Regions from separate parts of the Mesorhizobium sp. M0074 genome, predicted to be linked through region 3. Evidence: predicted binding sites of a transcription regulator. Region 3 holds the regulator's gene; each other region holds the start of a gene.
What was found. The regulator PhoB, encoded in region 3, activates phosphate uptake and scavenging genes when phosphate is short. The targets are predictions, from matches to a motif close to TGTCATNNANCTGTCAT.
Positions count from the first base shown of each region.

Region 1: a site for PhoB is predicted at 1,799-1,815, ahead of NKJ73_RS13435 (RNA degradosome polyphosphate kinase). Genes of this name have one in related genera too.
Region 2: a site for PhoB is predicted at 1,898-1,914, ahead of NKJ73_RS18045 (esterase-like activity of phytase family protein). Genes of this name have one in related genera too.

Region 1 covers NZ_JAMYUM010000008.1:135,901-139,177, reverse strand. The annotation lists gene NKJ73_RS13435 (RNA degradosome polyphosphate kinase) at 1-1,726, opposite strand, end outside; gene NKJ73_RS13430 (zinc-finger domain-containing protein) at 1,876-2,121, shown strand; gene NKJ73_RS13425 (FAD-dependent monooxygenase) at 2,141-3,277, shown strand, end outside.
Region 2 covers NZ_JAMYUM010000012.1:135,745-139,021, forward strand. The annotation lists gene NKJ73_RS18035 (sugar ABC transporter substrate-binding protein) at 1-735, opposite strand, end outside; gene NKJ73_RS18040 (TIM barrel protein) at 778-1,767, opposite strand; gene NKJ73_RS18045 (esterase-like activity of phytase family protein) at 2,015-3,277, shown strand, end outside.
Region 3 covers NZ_JAMYUM010000028.1:15,695-18,971, forward strand. The annotation lists gene NKJ73_RS29110 (ROK family protein) at 238-1,482, shown strand; gene phoB (phosphate regulon transcriptional regulator PhoB) at 1,492-2,181, opposite strand; gene phoU (phosphate signaling complex protein PhoU) at 2,198-2,905, opposite strand; gene pstB (phosphate ABC transporter ATP-binding protein PstB) at 2,938-3,277, opposite strand, start outside.

The sequences.
Region 1 (3,277 bases), on a different contig from region 3:
CGAGATCGATCTCGACGCCGGCGCGGCTGGCATCATAGAGGGCATCGATGATGATCGGGTCGACCAAGGCGTTCATCTTCATCCAGATGCGGGCGGGCCTGCCCTCCAGCGCGTGACTGATCTCGTCCGAAATGTGCTTGAGGATGCGGTCGCGCAGCGTGAACGGCGATATGGCCAGCCGCATCTGCTCGGCCGGTTCGGCATAGCCGGTGATGAAGTTGAACAGCTGGGCGACATCGCGCGCGATCGTCGGGGCGGTGGTGAAGAAGGACAGGTCGGTGTAGATGCGCGCGGTGACCGGGTGGTAGTTGCCGGTGCCGAGATGCACGTAATTGCGCAGCCTGCCATCCTCGCGCCGCACGACCAGCGACATTTTCGAATGGGTCTTCAGTTCGAGGAAGCCGAAGACGACCTGGACGCCGGCTCGCTCGAGGTCGCGGGCCCAGCGGATGTTGGCTTCTTCGTCGAAACGCGCCTTGAGCTCGACCAGCGCTGTCACCGACTTGCCGGCCTCGGCGGCGTCGACCAAAGCGCGTACGATCGGGCTGTCGTTGGAGGTGCGATAGAGCGTCTGCTTGATCGCTACCACTTCTGGATCGGCCATCGCCTGACGCAGGAACTGCACCACGACGTCGAAGGATTCGTAGGGGTGGTGGACGATGATGTCCTTCTCGCGGATCGCCGCAAAACAATCGCCGCCATGCTCGCGGATGCGCTCGGGGAAGCGCGGATTGTAGGGCGTGAACTTCAGATCGTCGCGGGCGACGGCGACGATCTCCGAGATCTGGCTGAGCGCCAGCGGACCGGTGAGCACGCTGATCCGGCTTGCCGAAACGCCAAGCTCGCCGGCGACGAAGTCGCGCAGTTCGGGCGGCATCAGCCGGTCGAATTCGATCCGGATAACCGAGCCGCGGCGGCGGCGCTTCAGCGCCGTCTCGAACAGGCGCACCAGATCCTCGGACTCTTCCTCGACCTCGATATCGCTGTCGCGGATGATACGGAACGTGCCGGAACCCTTGACCTCGTAGCCCGGGAACAGCTTGCCGATATAAAGGCCGACCGCCTCCTCGAGCGGGATGAAGCGGACATGGCGCTTGCGATCCGGCAAGCGGATGAAGCGCCTCAGCGCCACCGGCAGGCGCAAAAGCGCGCTCATTTCCTCGCCGTTCTTACGGTGGCGCAATTGCAACGCCATCGAGAAACCGAGATTGGGAATGAACGGGAACGGATGCGCCGGGTCGATCGACAGCGGCGTCAGCACCGGAAATACCTGCTCCTGGAAATGGTCCTCGAGCCAGATCTTCTCGTCCTTGCTCAGCGCATCGCGGGTGATGCTCTCGATGCCTTCCTTGTCGAGCAGCAGCATCAGCGCCGAAAGGCTTTTCTGCTGGTCCTCCTGCAGGCGCTCGACCTCGCGCAGCAATTGTTCAAGCTGCTGCTCGGGCGTGCGCCCATCCGGGCTCTTCAGCACGATGCCCTCGCGCACCTGGCCGGCAAGACCCGCAACGCGGACCATGAAGAACTCGTCGAGGTTGGCGGCCGATATCGACAGGAAGCGAACACGCTCGAGCAGCGGATGATTGGCGTTCAGCGACTCTTCGAGCACGCGCCGGTTGAATTGCAGCCAGGAAAACTCCCGGTTGACGAAGCGGTCGGGATTGCCGCCTTCGCGGCTCGCCGCCTCGACGGTGATGAATTCGTTCTGCACCGGCTTCAGTTCGTTCATGGTTTCCGCTCTTCCCACACCGTTCGACGACCATAGCCTTAACCGGCTTAACTTATCCTCTGACAGGCTTTTGCGACAGTTTCATTTCATCGATCTTGCAAAGAGACGGGTTATGATCCAGATGCAATCGACAAGATCAGGAGACGACGATGGCAGGCGGTTCCATTCCCCATTTCCAGAACGATGCGGGCTATCCGGCAATCGACATCGGCGTCAAGGAATTCATGTGCACCGGCGCCAATCCGCCTTTCGACCACCCCCATGTATTTCTCGACATGGGCGACGACAATGAAAAGGTCTGCCCGTATTGCTCGACGCTCTATCGCTATTCGCCGAAGCTGAAGGCATTGGAAACGGCGCCGCCGGGCTGCCTTTATATCGACCAGGCCGCCTGATTCTTCCGCGACAAACCTGATGCAGGAAACGCAGTCCCGGCAGGTGGTCATCGCCGGGGCGGGCGTCGCCGGGCTGACCGCGGCACTGGCCTTCGCCGAGCGCGGCTATCGGATAAAGCTGTTCGAACAGGCGCAGCACCTCGAGGCTGCCGGCGCCGGTATCCAGCTCTCACCCAACGCGACGCGCATCCTACGGCAGCTCGGCGTACTCGATCGGCTGCTGGCGACGGCGGTGCGGCCGGAGGCGGTCGTGCTCAAGGATGCCGCCACGCTGCGCAAGCTGGCGCGCGTACCGCTTGGCCAGGCGGCCGAAACGCGCTGGGGAGCGCCCTATCTCGTTGCCCACCGCGCGGATCTGCAGTCAGCGCTGATGCAGCGAGTTTCGGAGCAGCCCGGTATCGATCTGATCGCCGGCGCGCGGGTGACCGACATCGCAGCCGGATCGAAAGGTGTTACCGTCACTGCATCGGCTGATGGCGCCACGGTCGAGGCTGGCTGTCTGCTGATCGGCGCCGATGGCGTCTGGTCGTCGGTGCGAGAAACGCTTGCCCGCAACGCAGCCGATTTCCGGAGAAGCCGGTTTTCGGGCGAGCTTGCCTGGCGCGCCACGGTGGCCGCCGACAGCCCCGCCGGACAAACCTTTGCAGCGATCGGTGCGCCCGATTGCGTTACTGCATTCCTCTATCCCGGCTTCCATATGGTCGCCTATCCGGTCAGTCGTGGCACTGCCTTCAACCTCGCCGCCTTCACTGGGGGCGAGCGCATCGCCGAGGGCTGGTCGGGGCATGCCAACCCCGCCAGCCTCGCCAGCGCCATGCGCGGTACCGCGCCGGCGCTGGTCCGTCTGGCGAGCGAGGCGGCGCCGTGGATGGCATGGCCGATCCACACCGTCGAGCAGCGGCGATGGACGACGCCGGAAGGCATCGCGCTGATCGGCGATGCGGCGCACGCGATGACGCCGTTTGCCGCACAGGGCGCGGCGATGGCGATCGAGGACGCGGCGACGCTTGCCGGCTTCGTTGCGGCCTCCACAGCCGATCTTGAGGGGGCGCTTGCCGCCTGGGAACAGGCGCGGCGGCCGCGCGTCGCCCAGGTCGCCCGCCGCGGCGCCATCAACCGCCTCGCCTGGCATGCGGCCGGGCCGGTGGCGATGGCC
Region 2 (3,277 bases), on a different contig from region 3:
GTTGGCATAGAAGCCGATCAGGTCGGGGTGCTGCTGCAGGATGTTGGTGGCAGCGTCGTAGGAGGTCTGGCGATCCCAGTTGCCGGGGACGCTGGCGACGACCTCGAACTTGCCGGCCTCGGTGACCGTGGTCTTGAAACCGTCGGTACGCTGGACGGCGGCGTAGACGCCGGCCTGGCCTTCGACGATGGCGACCTTGCCGCCGTCCGGCCGATTCTTGATGAACCATTTGGCGACGCGCACGCCGTTGTCGCGCTGGACATTGCCGACATAGTGCTCGGCCTGCGGGATGACCGCGTCGTTGACGTTGACCACCGGCACATTGGCGGCCTTGGCCTGTTCCATGATCGGCTGCAGGTTGGAGTCGGTCTGCGGCGAAACGAGCAGCACGTTGTAGCCTTGCGTGACCAGGCCTTCGGCGATGGTGAGCTGGCCGAGCTGGTCGCCCTCGCTCTGCGCCGCCTGGTAGACCACGGGCACGCCGGTGCGGTCGCCGAACGATTTGTAGCCCTCTCCCAGCGAACGCCAGTATTCGTTGGTCAGCGTCTTGGAGACCGCACCCGCCTTGGTGCCCTCGGGCAGCTTGGGGAAAGCCCCGAACTTGGCCTCGACCTGCGACCAGTCGATGCGATCCTTCTCGGTGTCGGAATTGAGCGGCGCGAGGTCCGCGGAAAACGACGAGCCTATAGACAGCGCCATCAGGGCAGCGGTGGCGGTGGCAAGCAGAAATTTCATGGTCTTTCCTCCCTGGTTGAAAACGGCGATGGCGCCGGAGCTTCAGCTGTCCGGCCCGAGCATGGCTTCCTGGATGATGGCCTGCGAGGCGACCGCGTCCTGACGGTCGACGGCAGTGGACAGGCGATTGTCCTTTTCCAGCCGATCGACGACGCGCAGCATGCGCTTGACAGTCGCGATGTTGACTTCGCATTCGTGGACCGGGTCGAGCCCGGTCATGTCGGGGAACGTGTCGAAGTAGATGGCGCCGGCATAGCCGTCTCGACGGATCTGCCTGAGCAGCTCGATCGTCTGCAGCGTATGCACGGCCCCGACCATCAAGCCGTCGTCGCGCTTGGCGTAGCCGTCGTTGAGATGCACGCCGAGCAGCTTGCTGTGTCGCGCCACCAGCGCAGCGGCGAAAGCCGGCTGCTCGTCGGCGTAGAGCACATGGGCGAAATCGAGCGTCACGCCGAGATTGGGCAGGCCGATCTCGCGGATCGCCAGCAACGTCGTCGCCGCATCGGGCATCAGGCTGTAAGAGCGCGGCTCGTTGGGTTTGTATTCAAGGCTGATCTGGCAATCGGGGTCATGCGCCGCAACTTCACGAATTCCATCGATTTCGTGTTGCCAGAGCGTCGCATAATCGGCCTGGAAAGCATAATCGAAGCCATCCTGCCCGAGCCACAGCGTCATCAGGCCGGCGCCCGCCTCGCGGATGGCGTCGATGCCGGCCTTGGTCAGGTCGATGGCTTCGCGGCGAACGGAAGGATCTGGATTGGTGAAGGCACCGAGCTTGAAAGCCGGATTGGAGTAGTAGCGCATGGCGAAACCATTGATGGAAAGCCCGATGTCGCTGAGTTTGCGCGCCATTTCCGTAGGTTTTTCGCCGACATGGTCGGGGAAGTTGAGGTCGAGATCGGTCAACTCCGCAACCTTCGCCGCACGTGCCGCCATCTGCAGCATGGACGGTTTGCCGACAAGATCGGGCCACTCGGACTGTGGCCGCGAGGCAAAGGAATTGAGGCGGGTGGCGAAACGACAGGCAGTCATCGGGGACCTTTCATTGTCATAACTTTACATAATAACGATTATTTGTAAAGCTGTTAATTGCTCGCTCGGCGACGACGAGTTCGCCATACCCAGGCCAGTTGCAACCACGGGGGACAAGCAAGCGCGGCACTGTCACGCAAGTATCATGTTCGCGTCCTAGATCGCTTCTCCGAAGGCTTTCGCGGCATCCTTGATGCGACGCGGCGCTTTTTCGGGCCCCGGCAGCTTTGTCACAAAGAGGATTTCCATGAAAAACCTGCACCGAACCGCGTCCCTCGCCGTCGCGCTGGCGATGTTCACCGCCTTGACCCCGGCCTTGGCTGAAAACGCCGCAACCGTCGGCGGCGTCAGCTTCGTCAACAAGGGCATGGTCGGTGTCGGCCGCATCCCGGCCAGCCAGAAGGACAAGTTCGGCGAGACGTTTGGCTCCGGCTCAGGCATGTCGATCGACGCTGCCGGCTGGACGCATGGCGCCGATGGCTACAAGGGCTCGTTATGGCTGTTGCCGGACCGCGGCTACAATGTCGTCGGTACCACCGATTACCGCCCGCGCCTCAACACGATCGCCCTCGAGTTCGCCCCGATCGCGCCGGGTGCAGTGCCGGCCACCGGCCAGGAACAATCGGGCCTCAAGGCGACGCTTGCCGACACCATGCTTTTGACCGACGACAAGGGCGCCGACGCAACCGGCCTCGATCCGCTCAACGGCGTGCGTGCCGCGACCGACGACATGCCGATCCTGCCCGAAGCCAACGGCAAGCTCGCGCTCGATAACGAAGCGATCGCACGGCTGCCCGACGGCACGATGTTCATCTCGGACGAATACGGTCCGAACATCTACCGCTTCTCCGCCGATGGGCGTCTGATGTCGGCAACGCAGCCGCCGGCGGCGCTTGTCCCGATGCGTCACGGGACGCCAAACTTTGCTTCCAACAATCCGGGACTTGGCGCGGCAGACCCAGATCCGAAGGATCCCGAAACCGGCCGTCAGAACAACCAGGGCCTCGAAGGCATGGCGCTGACGCCGGACGGGAAGTTCCTGATTGCCGTGCTGCAGTCGGCCCCAAGGCAGGATGGCGGCGATTCCGCCTCGACGCGTCAGAACACGCGCGCGCTGGTCTACGATGCCTCGGATCCCGGCCAGCTCAAGCTCGCGCATGAATATGTCGTGCCGCTGCCGGTGTTCACCGATGCCAAGGGCAAAACCAAGATCGCCGCGCAGAGCGAAATCGTGGCGCTGTCGGACAAGACCTTCCTGATGCTGGCGCGCGACAGCGGCAATGGCCAGGGGCTGAAGGGCGACACCTCGCTCCACCGCGAGATCAGCGTCGTCGATGTGTCTGCGGCAACCGATGTCGCCGGCACAGAATTCGACAAGGACAAGCCGCTGGCGCCCAAGGGTGAGCTCGATCCATCGGTGACGCCGGCCAAGCTGACGCCGTTCATCGACATCAACGACAAGACCGAGCTCGGCCGCTTCGGGCTGCACAATGGTGCGCCCAACGACCGC
Region 3 (3,277 bases):
GCTTAGAAGCTCTAATTTTTTCGAGCCTCGAAAAAATACTGGCCCGATCTCCGGCTGCTGTCAACATCGATTCTGATGGATTTTGATGACTCTGCGAGTTTTTTCGAGCGTCGGAATAAACGATGACAGCGCCACCTGCATCTGACACTATTTGCCTGCGTCCGACACTATTTGTCGGACATTACCGACGGCTTCCGGTTCATGAGCGGCCGCGGCAACCGGGAGGAAAGCAAAACAATGTCGGTCGGAATCCGCCATGACGATTTGCGCCGGCGCAACCGGGCGATGGTGATCTCGGCGGTGCGCCGGGCCGGCCAGCCATCGCGTACTGAGATCGCAGCTACTACCGGCCTCAGTCATTCGACCATATCGGCGATCTCTTCCGACCTGATACGGGAAGGCATCCTCGCCGAGAGCAAGGCAAGTGAGCCCGTTTCGTTGAAACGCGGTCGTCCGCAGGTCGGCCTCGCCCTCAACCCGGAAGCGGCGGCGGTGCTGACCGTGGTGTTGTCGCTGAATTTCCTGTCGGCCGCCATTATCGACTATACGGGACAGGTGGTCGCCGAGGAACAGCGCCGGCTGGACACGCTGACCATGCCGCGCGACGAGCTGATCCGTGAATGCATGGCCATCGTCCGGCGCCGGCTGCAGGATCCAGACCTTGACGTCCGCAGTGTCGCCCGCATCGCCCTGGCGATTCAGGGCATTACCGACTCCCCTGCACGCGCCATGCTGTGGTCGCCGATCACGCCGCAGACCGACATCGCCTTTGCCGACATGCTGGAGGACGAATTCGGCATCCCGGCAACGGTGGAGAACGACTGCAACATGATGGCGGTGGCTTTGCGCTGGCGCAATCCGGATCGCTATCGCGACGACTTCATCGCCATCCTGCTTTCGCATGGCATCGGCATGGGGCTGGTGCTGAAGGGCGAACTGTTCACCGGGACGCATTCCTCGGGTGGCGAATTTGGCCACATGATCCATCGTCCGGGCGGCGCGCTCTGCCGTTGCGGGCGGCGCGGCTGCATCGAGGCCTATGCCGGCAACTACGCCATCTGGCGCAACGCCAGGCAGATGAGCGAAGAAAGCGAACCGATCGCCGACGTCAGCGACGCCGACATGCGAGCACTGGCGGCCCGGGCGCGCGAGAAAGATGGGCCGGAACGCGAGGCCTACCGCAAGGCCGGCGAAGCGCTGGGTTTCGGTCTCGGCTCGCTGTTCGCGCTGATCGATCCGGCACCGGTCGCGATGGTCGGCGCCAGTGCCGCCGCCTTCGATCTGATCGAGCCGGCCTTGCGGAAGGCAATCGCCCAGACCGCCGGCGGCCAGCATTCGGACTCGATCTCCTTCGATACAGAGCCGAACGAATTGCCGCTGATCCGCGAAGGCTGCGCGATGCGGGCGCTAAGCTTCGTCGACCAGGAGATTTTCGCGCCGGGCGCGCAAATGAGGCCCAGCGTCAGAAAGAACGTAGCCTGACCAGGCGGGTCAATCTTCCCTGATCGCATAGCCGGCACCGCGGATGGTGCGGATGACATCCGGCATCCGGCCGTTGTTGACGGCTTTGCGCAGCCGCCCGACATGCACGTCGACGGTGCGTTCGTCGATGTAGATTGTCTCGCCCCAGACATTATCGAGTAACTGGCTGCGCGAGAAGACACGGCCCGGATGCCGCATCATGAACTCGAGCAGCCGGAATTCGGTCGGCCCGAGCCTGATTTCGCTCTTCTTGCGATAGACCCTGTGCGATTCGCGATCGAGCACGATGTCGCCGACCTTCAGCACGCTGGACAGCACTTCCGGCTTGGCGCGCCGCAGCAGCGCCTTGACCCTGGCCATGAATTCCGGTGTCGAAAACGGTTTGACCAGATAGTCGTCGGCGCCGGTCGAAAGCCCGCGCACCCGGTCGCTCTCCTCGCCGCGCGCGGTCAGCATGATGATCGGCAGCCGCTCGGTTTCGGGGCGCGCCCGCAACCGACGACAGAGCTCGATGCCGGAAACCGCTGGTATCATCCAGTCGAGCACCAAAAGGTCGGGCACATTCTCCTGCAAACGGATCTCGGCTTCGTCGCCGCGTGTCACCACCTCGACCTGGTAGCCTTCGGATTCGAGATTGTAGCGGAGCAGCACACCCAATGGCTCCTCGTCCTCCACCACCATTATGCGTGGTGCGATCATCGGCTGGGCACCCCCATCATGTCACCGGTGCGGACATTGTCGTTTCGTCCTGCTTCGGACGATTGACCGGCAATTGCTCGCCGGTCAGCACATAATACGCATTTTCGGCGATGTTGGTGACATGGTCGCCGATCCGCTCCAGATTCTTGGCGCAGAACAGCAGGTGCGTGCAAGCGGTGATGTTGCGCGGATCTTCCATCATGTAGGTCAACAGCTCGCGGAACACGGACGTGTATTTGACGTCGATGCGCTCGTCGGCGGCACGCAGCTTGGCCAACGCGGCCGCATCGCCTGCAGCATATTCCTCGATGACACCCTGCACCTGGATGAGAACCAGCTGCGCCATCGCGTCGATGGAATGCGACAGGTCCCGCGGCGTGGCGCTGAGGCCGACCGCACTCACGCGCTTGGCGATATTCTTGGCAAGGTCGCCGATGCGTTCGAGGTCGCCCGCCATGCGGATCGCTCCGACCACATGGCGAAGATCGTGGGCCATCGGCTGGCGTTTGGCGATCAGGGTGATGGCGCGGTCGTCCAGTTCGCGTTGACGCGCATCCATGATGGCGTCGTCGGAAACGACGCGTTGCGCCAGCACGTTGTCGGAATTCAACAGGGCCTTGGTCGCCCCGCCGACCATCGAACCGGCGAGGTCGGCCATGTCGCGGATCAGCTTGCTGATCTGCTCGAGATCCTCGTCGAAAGAAGCGACTGTGTGTTCGCCCATGGTCCTGTCCTCATATGCATGATCGGAACGGCTCAGCCGAAGCGGCCAGTGATGTAGTCCTGCGTGCGCTTCTCGCGGGGCGACGTGAAGATCTTCTCGGTCCGGTCGAACTCGACCAGTTCACCCAGATACATGAAGGCGGTCTGGCGCGACACGCGCGCCGCCTGCTGCATGTTGTGGGTGACGATGACGATCGTATAGTCGGCTTGCAATTCGTCGATCAGTTCCTCGATCTTGGCAGTCGACAGCGGGTCGAGGGCCGAAGCCGGTTCGTCGAGCAGAATGACTTCCGGCTTCACGGCCACGGTGCGGGCGATACAGAGCCGCTGCTGCTGGCCGCCGGACAGGCTCAAGCCGCTGGCGTTGAGCTTG